DNA from 3 places in the Streptomyces sp. NBC_00385 genome. Region 2 is predicted to be linked to each of the others. Evidence: riboswitches for the same ligand, from Rfam matches in the RefSeq annotation. Region 2 holds a riboswitch; each other region holds the start of a gene.
What was found. A riboswitch is a leader RNA that binds a small molecule or an ion and turns the genes downstream of it on or off. The one in region 2 is predicted to bind S-adenosylmethionine.
Positions count from the first base shown of each region.

Region 1: linked by a shared signal. The riboswitch ahead of thrC (threonine synthase) and the one ahead of OG959_RS28860 (aminotransferase class V-fold PLP-dependent enzyme) in region 2 are both predicted to bind S-adenosylmethionine.
Region 3: linked by a shared signal. The riboswitch ahead of OG959_RS02900 (hypothetical protein) and the one ahead of OG959_RS28860 (aminotransferase class V-fold PLP-dependent enzyme) in region 2 are both predicted to bind S-adenosylmethionine.

Region 1 is NZ_CP107951.1:3,791,417-3,796,539, reverse strand. Features, by position in the region: gene OG959_RS16640 (alpha,alpha-trehalose-phosphate synthase (UDP-forming)) at 1-1,022, opposite strand, end outside; gene OG959_RS16635 (glucosyl-3-phosphoglycerate synthase) at 1,076-2,023, opposite strand; SAM riboswitch class I at 2,177-2,303, shown strand; gene thrC (threonine synthase) at 2,321-3,616, shown strand; gene OG959_RS16625 (MoaD/ThiS family protein) at 3,658-3,936, shown strand; gene OG959_RS16620 (cold-shock protein) at 4,382-4,588, shown strand; gene groL (chaperonin GroEL) at 4,955-5,123, shown strand, end outside.
Region 2 is NZ_CP107951.1:6,464,624-6,469,746, reverse strand. Features, by position in the region: gene OG959_RS28870 (rhomboid family intramembrane serine protease) at 1-108, shown strand, start outside; gene OG959_RS28865 (Lrp/AsnC family transcriptional regulator) at 247-528, shown strand; gene OG959_RS28860 (aminotransferase class V-fold PLP-dependent enzyme) at 592-1,971, opposite strand; SAM riboswitch class IV at 2,145-2,262, opposite strand; gene trpD (anthranilate phosphoribosyltransferase) at 2,354-3,418, opposite strand; gene qcrB (cytochrome bc1 complex cytochrome b subunit) at 3,541-5,123, opposite strand, start outside.
Region 3 is NZ_CP107951.1:644,326-649,448, forward strand. Features, by position in the region: gene OG959_RS02890 (cytochrome P450 family protein) at 1-943, opposite strand, end outside; gene OG959_RS02895 (cytochrome P450) at 940-2,238, opposite strand; gene OG959_RS02900 (hypothetical protein) at 2,442-2,891, opposite strand; SAM riboswitch class IV at 2,938-3,047, opposite strand; gene OG959_RS02905 (phosphocholine-specific phospholipase C) at 3,160-5,123, opposite strand, start outside.

The DNA.
Region 1 (5,123 bases), 2.7 Mb from region 2:
CAGTCCGCCGTCCCGTACGCCTCGTTGATCCCGTCGGCGACGCGCTGCACCTCGGCCGTGTACTCCCGGTAGACCGCCAGGTCCTGGCGCGAGGGGTAGGCGAACGCGATGTGGACGACGCGCCCGCGCCACTCGGGCCGCTCGTCGAGCAGGGCGCGGTAGGCGAGCATCCCGCGGACGATGTTCTTGGACAGTTCCGTACGGTCCACCCGCACGATCGTCTTCCGGCCGGGGCCCACCTGCTCCCGCAGCGCCGCCATCCGCTCGTCCACATCCGCCTCATGGGCGCGGCGGCGCAGGAAGTCCGCGTCGGCGCCCAGGCCGTGCACCCCGATCCGGGTGTGCCCGGTGCCCCCGAGGATCTCCGCACAGCAGCCGATGAACGCGTCCGCCCAGCGGCGGGTCAGGAACGCCGCCCGGTCCGCGCCGAGGATGCCGCGCAGCAGCTGCTCGGCGATGTCGTCGGGCAGCAGCCGGAAGTAGTCGACGGGTGCCCACGGGGTGTGCGAGAAGTGGCCGATCCGCAGGTCGGGCCGGAGCTCGCGGAGCATCCCGGGCACCAGCGCCAGGTGGTAGTCCTGCACGAGGACCGCGGCGCCCTCGCCCGCCTCCTCGGCGAGCGCGACGGCGAAGGCCCGGTTGTAGGTCTCGAAGGAGGCCCACTGCCGGCGGAACTCCGCGTCGAAGACCGGCTCGACGGGGGTCTGGTAGAGCAGGTGGTGGACGAACCAGAGCACCGAGTTGGCGATGCCGTTGTACGCGTCGGCGTGCACGTCCGCGTCGATGTCGAGCATCCGTACGCCAGGTTCGCCGACCCCGCGCCGCACCGCCTCCCGGTCACCGTCCCCGAGGGCGGCGCAGACCCACATCTTGTCGTCCACGGCGCTCAGGCCGGAGACGAGTCCGCCTCCGCCGCGCTTGGCGTCGAGGGTGCCGTCCTCGCGCAGCGCGTACGAGACCGGGCCGCGGTTGGACGCGACGAGTACCTGGGCAGCGGGCTGAGGGGCTTGCTCGGAGACCATGGGCGAAATCTAGCCCGATCATGAACCGCCCAAACGTGCGAAAGCAGGCCACGTCACGCCGCGCGGCGTGAAACGTACTCCTCGATCTCGCGCATCGGCGGCCGTTCCTCGGTGTCCACCGGGTAGGTGCGCGGGACGAACCCGTGCTCACCGCGCTCGAACTGGGTCAGTGACGGGCGGACCAGATGCCCCCTGGAAAGGCGGAGTTGAGCGGTCCGGTAGATGGCGGCCGCCATCCGGCCGAGCGCCTGGCCGTCCTGGTGGCGGTGCTTCCTGACACCGACGTCGACCTGGGCGAGCGCGTCCAGGCCGACCGTGTGCAGGGCGTCGACGAGCAGGCCCAGCTCCACTCCGTAACCGACCGGGAACGGCAGCCGCTCCAGCAGCGAGCGGCGCACGGCGTACTCGCCGCCCAGCGGCTGGACGAACCCGGCCAGCTGGGGCCAGTGCAGATTGAGCAGCGGGCGTGCCACCATTTCGGTGACCCGGCCGCCCTGACCGGTGGTGTCGCCGAACGGGCGGTCGTACATGGCCTTGACGAACTGCACCGAGGGATCGGTCAGCAGCGGGCCGACGATGCCGGAGACGAAGTCCGCCGAGAAGTCCTTCAGGTCCGCGTCGATGAAGCAGACGATGTCGCCACCGGTCACCAGGAGTGACCGCCAGAGCACCTCGCCCTTGCCGGGGACGGCCGGAACGCGGGGCAGGATCGCGTCGCGGTGGACGACGCGGGCGCCGGCCCGGCGGGCGACCTCGGTGGTGGCGTCCGTCGAACCGGAGTCGATCACCACGAGCTCGTCGACCAGCCGGACCTTCTCCATGAGCTCGCGCCGGATCGTCGTGACGATGTCCCCGACCGTCTCCGCCTCGTTCAGCGCGGGCAGCACCACACTCACGCTCGCACCGTTCGCGCCGTTCCTGGCGTCGAGCAGACGGTCCATCGGACGGTCGGCGGCTGACCAGGAACGCCTGGTCAGCCAGCGTTCGACCTCTTCCAGCACGGTCGATACTCCCTGTATGTGATCCATCTCGCGGTACGGACGACTATCTCAACAGTCCGGTGCTTCGGTTACAGTCTTGAACAACGCAGATGGCCGTCGCATGCCGGGGTCCATCCGCCGATAAACGCCTGGATCCATGGTCCAGTGCCACAGCGCTCATCCAGAGGGACTGAGGGAACGGCCCGTTGAAGTCCCGGCAACCCTCCCGCCGACCGCGAGGTCAGGTGGGGAAGGTGCCAATTCCGTCTCGTGACGAAATGCGTCGCGAGGAAGATGAGGAGAAAGGGCCTCGCCATCATGGCTATCGAGACTGTTGCAGCACCCACCGAGACTTCCGTGGACCTTGGTCCCGCCGCGGCGCTTTCCTGCCGCGAATGCGGAGAGCGATTCGCACTCGGCCCCCTTTTCGCCTGCGCGTCCTGTTTCGGGCCGCTCGAAGTGGCGTACGACCTGCCGAGCGGCTCCCCGGACGAGCTGAAGAAGCGCATCGAGGCCGGACCCAACAACATCTGGCGCTACGCGCCGCTGCTGCCGGTCCCCTCCGATGTCGCGGACAAGCCCAACATCAACCCCGGCTTCACCAAGCTGGTCAAGGCCGACAACCTCGCCCGCGAGCTGGGCGTCACCGGCGGTCTGTACGTCAAGGACGACTCCGGCAACCCGACGCACTCCTTCAAGGACCGCGTCGTCGCGATCGCCGTCGAGGCCGCCCGCGCTTTCGGATTCACCACGCTGTCCTGCTCCTCCACCGGTAACCTCGCCGGCGCCGTGGGCGCCGCCGCCGCCCGGGCCGGTCTGCGCTCGTGCGTGTTCATCCCGCACGACCTGGAGCAGGGCAAGGTCGTCATGGCCGCGGTGTACGGCGGTGAGCTGGTCGGCATCGAGGGCAACTACGACGACGTCAACCGCTTCTGCTCCGAGCTCATCGGCGACCCGCTCGGCGAGGGCTGGGGATTCGTCAACGTCAACCTGCGCCCGTACTACGGCGAGGGCTCCAAGACGCTGGCCTACGAGATCTGCGAGCAGCTCGGCTGGCAGCTGCCCGACCAACTCGTCATCCCGATCGCGTCCGGCTCGCAGCTCACGAAGATCGACAAGGGTCTCCAGGAGCTGATCAAGCTCGGGCTGGTCGAGGACAAGCCGTACAAGATCTTCGGCGCCCAGGCCGAGGGCTGCTCCCCGGTCTCCACCGCCTTCAAGGCCGGTCACGACGTCGTACGGCCGCAGAAGCCGAACACGATCGCCAAGTCCCTGGCGATCGGCAACCCGGCCGACGGCCCGTACGTCCTGGACATCGCCCGCCGCACCGGCGGCGCCGTCGAGGACGTCAACGACGAGCAGGTCGTCGACGCGATCAAGCTGCTGGCCCGCACCGAGGGCATCTTCGCCGAGACGGCGGGCGGCGTGACGGTCGGCGTGACGAAGAAGCTGATCGACGCCGGTCTGCTCGACCCGTCGCTCACCACCGTCGTCCTGAACACCGGTGACGGCCTCAAGACGCTGGACGCCGTGGCCGCCACCTCGCAGGTGAGCGCCACGATCCGCCCGAGCCTGGACGCCTTCCGCGCCGCGGGCCTCGCTGCCACCAGCTGAGAAGCTTCCGACCACCCGAGACTTCAGGAAGGGCACCCACCATGAGCGTCAAGGTCCGTATCCCCACCATCCTCCGCACCTACACGGGCGGCCAGGCCGAGGTCCCGGCCGAGGGCGCGACCCTCTCCCAGGTCATCGAGTCCCTGGAGAAGGACCACCCGGGCATCGCCGCCCGCGTCCTGGACGACCAGGGCAAGCTGCGCCGCTTCGTGAACGTGTACGTCAACGACGACGACGTGCGCTTCGAGGGCGGCCTGGACGCGGTCACCCCGGACGGCGCGGGCATCTCCATCATCCCGGCCGTCGCCGGCGGCTGCTGAGCCACGGCCCGGGCCTTTCGCGGCCACCGGGCCGACTTCACAGCGTGACCATGATTGCCCCCTCCGCAAGAGAAGCGGAGGGGGCAATTCTGCATGGTTGAGCGGGGTACAGTGAGGGAAGTCCCCTCCGCTGCCCGTGCCCCCCGCATATGAGAATGCGCCTGGCCACGACAAGAAGCAGCCAAAGTGTTCGAGCTCCTTGCGCCATAAGTCGCCTTTGCCTGGCCCGACTTGCCCTGGAATCTCATGAATTCCTCATATTCGGGCGATCGGTTCTGCTCAGAATTCTCGTCCGATTGACCTGTTGCAGAGGGCAGTTGGGCAGATACATTCGGCCGCGGTCGACGCGTTCCGGCGCACCCACCCTCTCCTGTCGGAGGGTGAGTTCTGACCCGGGCCCGCGAAGTGCGGTCCTGTGCAAGGGCCAGTAATAGGGGAGTTAGGCATGGCTCAGGGCACCGTCAAGTGGTTCAACGCGGAGAAGGGGTACGGCTTCATCGCGGTCGACGGTGGTGCGGATGTTTTCGTCCACTACAGCGCGATCCAGATGGACGGGTACCGCACCCTCGAAGAGGGTCAGCGAGTTGAATTCGAGATCTCGCAGGGCCAGAAGGGGCCGCAGGCGGACATGGTCAAGCTCGCCGTCGGCTGAGCCCGGCCGGGTTCGACGCAGTCGGTCGACGACACTACTCACGCACGGAGGGCCCGTACCCCACAGGTACGGGCCCTCCGCGCGTCCCGGGCCGCTCGTACCCACAGGTACGGGCCTTCGTGCGTCCCGGGCCGCTCGCGCCGTGCCCCTCGCCGCTGTCCACATCCCGAGGGGGAAGCTTGCACTCCCGGGGGTCGAGTGCTAATTATTGGCTTAGCACTCTCTGGGTGAGAGTGACAGAAACTTGGACCGGGCCGGTGAGGCCCGCAGGCCTCCGGGGCAAGGAACCGGCAGGCACGCAGGCCGTCCGTCGCGGGCGCCACTCGGTCCGGAGAAATCCACCCCTGTCCGGGAGGACCACTTCATATGGCCAAGATCATCGCCTTCGACGAGGAGGCCCGGCGCGGTCTTGAGCGCGGCATGAACCAGCTCGCCGACGCCGTCAAGGTCACCCTCGGCCCCAAGGGCCGCAACGTCGTCCTTGAGAAGAAGTGGGGCGCCCCCACGATCACCAACGATGGTGTTTCCATCGCCA
Region 2 (5,123 bases):
GGGGTGGCCTACCTCGCCCATGTGGTCGGCTTCGCCACCGGGTTCCTCTATGCCTGGGGGCGGTATCACCGTGAGGCCAGGGCCTTGCGGCCGGATCAGGCCGGATAAAGGGAGTCGCTGCGGAGCATGGGCGACCGACGACAACATCGCAGATGCGCGTGCCGGACCCCGCGAGCCCGGCATGATCCGGCCGCAAGGCCCTAGAGTGAAGTCTCCAGCAGGGGCCACCGAGGGAGAAAGACAGCCGTGATCACCGCGATCGTGCTCATCAAAACCAGCGTGGACCGGATTCCCGAGATCGCCGAGGCCATCGCCGCGCTCGACAGCGTCAGCGAGGTCTTCTCGGTCACCGGTACCTACGATCTGATCGCCATGGTCCGGGTGTCCAAGCACGACGACCTCGCCGACGTCATCCCCGGCCGGATCAGCAAGATCCCCGGCGTCGAGGGGACCGACACACATGTCGCGTTCCGCACGTACTCCCAGCACGACCTGGAGGCGGCCTTCGCCATCGGGCTGGACGCGTAGCCACGTCAGCATTGAGGCCGGGTACGGACAGTTGTCCGTACCCGGCCTCTTGTACCGAGGGCCTCAGACCTGGGTGGCGGTACCACGGTCCGGGACGCAACGGCCGTCCTCGGTGCGGTACTTCCACTGGGCGCCCTCGCTCACGAGCTCCTTGACCGCCCGCAGGAAGCGCTCGACGTGCTCGTCCGGCGTACCGGCACCGAAGCTGACCCGGATCGCGTTGAGGGACTTCTGGCCCGGCTCCGCCTCCGGCGCGCCGCACTCCCCGACGTCCTGCGGGTCACTGCCGAGCAGGGTGCGTACGAGGGGGTGGGCGCAGAACAGACCGTCGCGCACCCCGATGCCGTACTCGGCGGAGAGCGCCGCGGCGAAGTGCGAGCTGTTCCAGCCCTCCACCACGAAGGAGATGACGCCGACCCGCGGGGCGTCGTCGCCGAACAGCGAGAGCACCTTGACCTCGGGCACCTCGGCGAGTCCGGCACGGACCTCGGTGACGAGGCGCTGCTCCCGGGCGACCAGGCTGTCGAACCCGGCCTCGGTGAGGGCCTTGCAGGCGGAGGCGATGGAGTAGACACCGATGACGTTGGGCGAACCGGCCTCGTGGCGGGCGGCGGTGGTGTGCCACTCGACGTCCACCCCGCCGTCGGCGCGCCGGGCGACCTGGCGGGAGGCGCCGCCGCCGGCCAGGTAGGGCTCGGCGGCGGTCAGCCAGTCGGAGCGGCCGGCGAGGACGCCCGAGCCGAACGGCGCGTACAGCTTGTGACCGGAGAAGGCGACCCAGTCGACGTCCAGCTCGGCGATGTCGACGGGGTGGTGCGGGGCGAGCTGGGCTGCGTCGAGCACGATCCGGGCACCGTGGGCGTGCGCGGCGGCGGCGAGCTCCTTGACCGGCCACAGCTCACCGGTGACGTTGGAGGCGCCGGTGACACAGACCAGCGCGGGCCCGTAGGGGTCACGGCCGGCGAGCGCGCGCTCCAGGGTCTCGACGGCCTGGTCCGGGGTGCGCGGGGCGTTCAGGTACGTCACCCGGGCGTCGCGCCAGGGCAGCAGCGAGGCGTGGTGCTCGGTCTCGAAGACGAACACCTGGCAGTCGGCGGGCAGGGCCGCGGAGAGCAGGTTGAGCGAGTCGGTGGTGGACCGGGTGAAGACCACCTGGTCGTCGTCGCGGCAGCCGAGGAACTCCGCGACGGTGACGCGGCTGCTCTCGAAGAGGTCCGTGGACAGCTGAGAGAGGTAGCCGGCCCCGCGGTGGACGCTGCCGTAGTACGGCGCGTACGCGGCCACGTCGTCCCACACCCGCTGGAGGGCCGGTGCGCTGGCGGCGTAGTCCAGCGCGGCGTAGGTGACCTCGCCGCCGGTGACCAGCGGAACCGTCACATCCTTGCCCAGAACCGGCAGCGGGGCACAAATCGACTGGTCGGTGGCAGCAGTGAGGACAGACATGGCGAACTCCCGTAACAGGCAGGCGAATCCCGCGTGCCTGCGGATACGCGGCAGCACGGAGGAAGAAAGAAGGGTGTGCGGAGGAGGGCCGAAAAGCCCTATCGCATTCGCTTGCTCACAAGAGGCTCCCTGAGGACCAGGACCCCACGGGTGGACATCTCACGATGTCGAGGGGTCCGCGCTTGCCGCAGACCTCGCTGCCTGCGGCCTGGTCTTCACCCGGGGCACCCCGCCACGGACGGAGGGTTGCCGGACAGCGGGCCGGGGCCGTAGTCGCTGTCACTCATGACCTGCGCAGCATCTTGCCATACGTACGCGAACGCGCAAGGCGCAGTCCATGATCTGGACTGCGCCCTGCCTCACATCCGTGCCCTGAGCCCTCTCAGGCGTTGCTGGCCACGACCCATCTCTCCAGCGCCCGGCCGGCCGCGCCCGAGTCGATGGACTCGGCGGCCTTCGCGATTCCCGCGGTGAGCTGCTCGGCGAGCGTGCCCTCCCCCGGGTCCAGCGCGACGAGCGCCGCCGCGGAGTTGAGCAGGACCGCGTCCCGTACGGGGCCCGTCTCGCCGGCGAGCAGCCGGCGGGCCACATCCGCGTTGTACGAGGCGTCGGCGCCGCGCAGGGCGTCCACCGGGACCAGGTCCAGGCCGACGTCGCGCGGGTCGAAGGCCTCCTCGCGCACCGTGCCGTTCCTGGCGACCCAGACACGGGAGGTCGCTGTGGTGGTCAGCTCGTCCAGACCGTCGTCGCCCCGGAAGACCAGGGAGGAGTTGCCGCGTTCGGCGAGGACGCCCGCGACGATGGGCGCCATGCGCAGGTCGGCGACGCCGATGGCCTGCGCGCGCACCTTGGCCGGGTTGGTGAGCGGCCCGAGGATGTTGAAGGTGGTCGGCGCGCCCAGCTCCGCCCGGGCCTTCGCCGCGTACCGCAGGGCGGGGTGGAACTTGACGGCGAAGCAGAACGTGATGCCCGCTTCCTCGGCTACCTCGACGACGCGCTGCGGGGGCAGGTCCAGGTTGACGCCGAGCTTGCCCAGGACGTCGGAGGAACCGCTGGCCGACGACGAGGCGCGGTTGCCGTGCTTGACGACCTTGGCGCCGGTCCCCGCCACGACGATCGCCGACATGGTGGAGATGTTGACCGTCTTGGCCATGTCCCCGCCGGTGCCCACGATGTCGACCGTGCGGCCCGGCACATGGATGGTCGTGGCGTGCTCGTACATCGCACGGACCAGGCCGGAGACCTCCGTGACGGTCTCGCCCTTGGCGCGCAGCGCCACCGCGAAGCCGGCGATCTGCACATCGGTCGCCTCGCCGCTCATGATGCGGTCCATCGCCCAAGCGGTGTCGTCCTCGGTCAGGTCCTGGCCGCGCAGCAGGGGGGTCAGCACGCCGGGCCAGGAACGAGCCGCCACGCTGTCGCCGCCGACCGGGGTCACAACGTTCATGGTCCGCTCCTGGGTCCACAGCCGATAAAGGGGATGGGTCCACCCTATCGAGCGCCACGGACAGCGAAGAGCCCCGTCCATCGAATGGACGGGGCTCCTGCTGTGGCGATCAGTTCAGGTGATCAGTGGTGGCCGTGGCCGCTGGTGATCTCCTTGTACTCCTCGGCGGTGGGCTTGGCGATCTGGCTGTCCTCGCCGTAGTAGCCCTTGCTGAGCCTGGCCCGCACCTTCTGCACCACGGACACCTTGCGCTTGACACCGTTCTCGTCGACCAACGGGCCGATCTCGACCGGCTTGTACTGCTCGTGCGCGGTGAGCGTGTGCAGCTGAGCGGGTGCCAGCGGCTCGTGGACCTCGACGAACTCACCGTGCGGCAGGCGCTTGATGAGGCCGGACTCGCGCCCGTGCAGCACCTTCTCCTTGTCCCGGCGCTGAAGGCCGAGGCAGATCCGCTTGGTGACGACGAACGCGATGACCGGAGCGACGAAGAACGCGATCCGCACGAACCAGGTGATCGAGTTGATCGACAGGTGGAAGTGCGTGGCCCAGAGGTCGTTTCCACCACCCATGAGCAGCACCATGTACCAGGTGATCCACGCGACGCCGAAGGCGGTACGGGTCGGCACGTTGCGCGGACGGTCCAGGATGTGGTGCTCGCGCTTGTCCCCGGTGACCCAGGACTCGATGAACGGGTAGACCGCGATCGCGGCCAGGACCAGCGGGAAGATCACCAGCGGGACGAACACGCCCAGGACCAGCGTGTGGCCCCAGAGGTTGATCTCCCAGCCCGGCATGACACGGATCAGGCCCTCGGAGAAGCCCATGTACCAGTCGGGCTGGGCGCCGGTGGACACCTGGTCCGGGCGGTAGGGCCCGATGGCCCAGATGGGGTTGATCGAGGCGATGCCCGCGATGATCGCGATGACACCGAAGACGAGGAAGAAGAACCCGCCCGCCTTCGCCATGTACACCGGAAGCAGCGGCATGCCGACGACGTTCTTGTTCGTCCGGCCGGGACCCGCGAACTGCGTGTGCTTGTGGTAGAAGACCAGGATCAGGTGGGCCACCAGCAGCCCGAGCATGATGCCCGGCAGCAGCAGGATGTGCACCGAGTAGAACCTGGCGACGAAGTCACCGCCCGGGAACTCCCCGCCGAAGAGGAACATCGACAGGTACGTACCGACGATCGGTACGGACAGGATCGCGCCCTCCATGAAGCGGACACCGGTGCCGGAGAGCAGGTCGTCCGGGAGCGAGTAGCCGGTGAAACCGGTGAACATGCCCAGGACGAACAGCAGGAAGCCGAACAGCCAGTTGATCTCACGGGGCTTGCGGAACGCACCCGTGAAGAAGACGCGCATCATGTGCACGAACATGCCGGCCAGGAAGATCAGCGCGGCCCAGTGGTGGATCTGCCGGACGAGCAGACCGCCACGGACGTCGAAGCTGATGTTCAGGGTCGAGGCGTAGGCCTCGGACATCCGGATGCCCTGCATGGGCTCGTACGGGCCGTGGTACACGACCTCGTTCATGCTCGGGTGGAAGAACAGCGTCAGGTACACACCCGTGAGGATGATGATGATGAAGCTGTAGAGGCAGATCTCACCGAGCATGAAGGACCAGTGGTCCGGGAAGATCTTGCGCATGTTGGCCTTGGCCAGGGAGTAGATCCCGAGCCTGCCGTCCGCCCAGTCGGCCACCTTCT
Region 3 (5,123 bases), 5.8 Mb from region 2:
CACCGACCTGGATGTCCTCGGTGGCGAACCGCATCAGCAGATGGGTCGTCGGGGTGTCCCACCGCAGGGTCTCCTCGATGACGGTCTCCCAGGAGACCTTCCCGTCGAGGACCAGGCGCAGCTGGTCGGGGTGGGCCAGCAGGGCGCGTACGGCGTTGAGGATGAGCCCGATCGTGGTCTCGTGCCCGGCGGCGACCATCGCCTTGAGGTTGCCGACCACCTCTTCCTCGGTCAGCGGCTCGCCGCCCTCGTCGGCGAGGATGAGCGCGGAGGTCAGGTCGTCGGTCGGCTGCGCGGTCTTCTCGCGGACGAGCCCGGCGTAGAAGACGTCGAGATCGGCGAGGAGGGCCAGGCGTTCGTCCTGCGGGGTGAGCATCGAGAAGAAGGCCTTGTACTGACGGGTCAGCATGGCGTTCTCGGCGGGATCGACACCCATCAGCATGCCGACGACCCGCATGGGCAGCGGCTGCGCGAACACCGACTTGAGGTCGACGACGGCCCCGTCCCTGCCGCCCTCGGCGAGGGCGTCGAGCAGCTCCTCGGTGAACTTCTCGATGTCGGAGCGTATCGCCTCCAGCCGGCGGGGCGTGAGCGCCTGGGAGGTCTTGGTCCGCAGCCGGCGGTGCTCGTCGCCGTCGACGGTGAACATGGACCGGCCCGCGTCGATCATGCCGATGAGGGGCCACGCGTGCGTCACCTCGCCGCTCTGCCACAGGCCCCAGGCGTCGAGGTCCTTCACCAGTCGCGGGTCGAGCAGGAGCTGCCGCGCGTCGGCGTGCCGGGTGAGGGCCCAGGCCGGGACACCGAGCAGCTCGATCCGGGCCAGCGGTCCGGCGTCGCGCAACCGCGTCGTCTCCCCGTCCAGGTCCTGGACCATCGGGTCGATGACGACGGTCCCGCCGTTCGGGGCTGCGGCCTGGGCGGCGGCGTGGGGGCAGTTCACGAGAAGTCTCCTGTCGTACGAACGGGGGTGAACCGAACGGGGAGCGAGGTGGTGCCACGCAGGAACGCGGAGGGCCGTCGTACGAGGTCGTCGACGGGAACGGCGAGCTGGAGATCGGGCAGCCGGTCGAGCAGGACCTCGATGCCGGTACGGGCGATGATCTCGGCGATCTCCTGGGCGGGGAACGGGCACCGGTACTCGCCGTGGCTGAAGGCGAGATGGGCGCCGTTGCCGCCCTGCGCCGGTCCTCCGGTGCCGGACACGCCCTGCCGGATCAGCGGGTCGGTGTTGGCTGCGCCGAGCCCGAGCAGCAGCATGTCCCCGGCCTTGATCCGCTGACCGCCGAGCCGGGTGTCCCGTACGGCCCAGCGCCCGGCGAGGATCTGGGTCGGCGTGTCCTCCCAGAGCACCTCGTTCATGGCCTCACCGATGCTGCGCCGGCCACGGGCCATGGAGTCGGCGAACGCGTCCTCGGTGAGCATCAGCCGCAGGGAGTTGCTGACCCAGTCGGCGGTGGTGAGGTGCCCGGCGGCCGTGATGGCCATCAGGTCGAGCATGTACTCCTCGTCGGTGAACGCCTCGGGGAAGGCGAGCATGCGGGAGGTCACGTCATCCCCGGGCACGGCCCGTTTCGCGGCCACCAGCCGGGCCATGTGTTCCCCGAACCGCAGATGGGCGCTCTGCGCGTCCGGTCCGCCGTCGGCCAGGTCCTTCAACACCTGGGCGATGTCGGCACCTTCGTCATCGGGAAACCCGACCAGGCGGGCGAGGACGAGAACGGGAAGGGGCTCGCAGAAGTCGGCGACGAGGTCGGCCGTGCCACGGCTGCACACGTCGTCGATCAGCCGGTCGGCCAACTGCTCGCAGTGGCTGCGGATCTGGAACGGATCGGCGCCTTCGAGGGCCGGCCCGACCATCCGGGCATGCCGCCGGTGCTCCTCGCCGGCGCTGAAGTAGATGGACGGCAGGGGGCGCCCCACCATCGGCAGCAGCGGCCAGTCGTCGGGGATGTGGGGCCACTGGTTCCACAGGCCGACATCGCGCGGGAACAGCTCGCCGTCACTGGTGACTTGATGGAGTTCGCGGTACCCGATGACCAGCCAGGCCGGGAACCCGCCCGGCAGTTCCACGGGGACGACGGGTCCGTGGTCACGCCGCATGGTGCGGTACACGGCCTGCGGTTCGGTCTGGAACCCGGGGCCGCCGAGCGGCACGGCTCCGGTGTGCGCCGGACAGCCGGGAGGAGGCGGAGGAGGGGAGGTCGGCGCGGGCTCTGTGGAAGAAGGGCGCGTCATGAGTCCTGACTCCTGTGGCGACAGCTGCACGCGTCATGATCATGCGATCAACGCATGTTCACTATAAGGATTTTGTGTGACCTCGGAACGGTCAACGGCGATCAATCCCACACCCTGAACGGAACAACAGGACGACAACTCGGCACAATTGATGAGCATCGCGATGTACCGCTCGGGCCGACGCGCATCACGACGGAGCGGGCCTAAGCCAGGAACGCACGGCCCCCGGCACGGTCACCGTCGGCCCCGGCCTCGCACAGCTCCCCGCCCTCGTACCCGACGTTGACCAGCCCAGCGGCACCCCCCGCTGCCGCACCCGCGGCTACTGAACCCTCACCATCGCCGTACTCGAGCTTCAGCGCATGCCAGCGCGCCAGCCAGTACACCCGCCCGCGGTGACCGGCGAGGGTGTCCCGCAGCGCGGCGGGAGCGTGCGTCCACACGACGGGGAGGGCACCCGCGTAGTCGAAGGCGGCCCGCAGTTCGACCCACCCGTCGTCGCGGACATCACCGGAGGTGAGCAGGATCTCGACGGCCTGCCCCGGCTCCTGGCGGCACTTCTTCGCGTGGATCCAGTGCACGCGGTGGCCCGCGGCGTAGCGCGAGCACTCGTCGCTCCGCACGGAGTCGTTCTGGGTGAGATGACGCAGCATGGTGGGGTTCGCCTTCCGGGACAAGGACCCCGAGCGCCTGCACCGTGGTCCGCTGTTCCCCGTGCCCTTCGCACGGGGCAGGTCGTCACCCGGAGCACCCGCAGCGGAGCGGGGTGCCGTCCAGCAAGCCGGGGCTGTGCACTGGAACTCATGACCCGTACAAGATGCTAACGCACGCAAACCAACCGCCCGACGGGTGGTCAGGGGCCGGCGGGCGCCCGCCCGACGGACACCGCCCGCCCCCGACCACCTCTCCAGGCGCTGCCGGTCACCCGGTGACGAGACCCGGGTCGCTCGTACCGGCCTGACCGGTCTCGACGTGTCCGGCGAAGCGCCGCAGGAACGTGGGTTCCACGTCGGACACGACGGTGACGTCGTACCAGTTCTTGCTCCCCCGCAGGTCAAGCACCTGCTTGACAGTGGCGCCCGCACGGACCTCGACGGTCTGCACGCCGCCCCCGTACCCGGCGGCGCTGCGCACGGTCAGACGGACGGCAGCGGAGCCGCCGTTGACGAAGGTGAGCTCAAGCCCCCCACCGGACGTGACATGACGAGCCGTCACCTCGGGTCCCGTCACGTTCCCCCCGGCCCGGAAGGTGCGCAGGAAACCGTTGGGGCCATGGACGGTGAGGTCGGTCACTCCCTTGGAGTAGGCCGTGTTCCAGCTGTCCGCCAGGGACTTGCCGGCTTCGGTGGTGTACGTCCACGGCCCGTCGGTGCGGTTGGCGGAGGTCACCAGGAACTGCGCCCCTGCGGCGGCGCCGCCGCTGAAGGTGAGGCGGTACTTACCGGTGGCCGTATCGGCGGCACCGTCGACGAAGGGCGCGTAACGCAGCGGCCGGGTGGGCCGTGCGCCCTTCTCCTGCTTGGGCACGCTGCCGGTGGCGGGCGGGGCGGGGACGTAGTCGGGGTGCCGGAGGCGGTCCGGAGGTTCGTAGGCGTCGGTCGACGGCAGCGGGACGTCCGAGGCGTCCGCACTACGGAAGTCGAAGGCAGAGGTGAGATCTCCGCAGACAGCGCGCCGCCAGGGCGAGATGTTGGGCTCGTGCACACCGAAGCGCTGTTCCATGAACCGGATGACGGAGGTGTGGTCGAAGACCTCGGAGCACGCGAACCCGCCGGTGCTCCAAGGGGAGACGACGAGCATGGGCACCCGCTGACCGAGCCCGTAGGGACCGGCGGCGTACCGGATGTCGCCGGGGAAGTAGTCGGCGGTGGTGTCCACGGTGGACAGCCCCTGCGCGGGCCCCGAGGGCACGAAGGGCGGCACGACGTGATCGAAGAAGCCGTCGTTCTCGTCGTAGGTGATGAAGAGGGCGGTCCGGCCCCAGACCTCGGGGTCGGCGGTCAGCGCGTCCAGTACCTGGGAGATGTACCAGGCACCGTAGTTGGCAGGCCAGTTGGGATGCTCGCTGTAGGCCTCGGGCGAGACGATCCAGGAGACCTTCGGCAGCGTCCCGGCCCGGACGTCGGCCTTCAGGTCGTCGAGGAGCCCGCCACCGTTCTTGATGTCGGTACCGGTGCGGGCCTTGTCGTGGAGAGGATCCCCGGGCTCGGCGTTGCGGTAACCGTTGAAGTACAGCAGCGAGTTGTCACCGTACGTCCCCCGGTAGGCGTCGTCGATCCACCCCCAGGACCCGGCGGCGTCCAGCCCGTCACCGATGTCCTGGTAGACCTTCCACGACACCCCGGCCTGCTCCAGCCGCTCGGGGTAGGTGGTCCAGCCGTATCCTGCCTCGTCGTTGCCGAGCACGGGGCCGCCTCCGGAACCGTCGTTCCCCGTGTACCCGCTCCACAGGTAGTAGCGGTTGGGGTCGGTGCTCCCGATGAACGAGCAGTGGTACGCGTCGCAGACGGTGAACGCGTCGGCGAGGGCGTAGTGGAACGGTATGTCCTCACGTGTGAGGTGAGCCATGGTCGTCGCGGTCTTGGCCGGCACCCATTGGTCGTACGCACCCTTGTTGAACGCCCGGTGCCCGCCGGCCCAGTCATGGTTCAGGTCCCGGAGGAACTGCATCCCGAGCTCGTCGGCGGGCGGCCTGAACGGCAGCACCTCCTTGCCGAGGAGATCCTTCTGGTGCCAGACCGGCTTTCCGCTGGGGAGCGTGACGGGCCGCGGATCACCGAAGCCGCGCACGCCGTTCATGGTGCCGAAGTAGTGGTCGAAGGAACGGTTCTCCTGCATCAGGACAACAATGTGCTCGACGTCCTGCACGCTGCCCGTACGCCCCT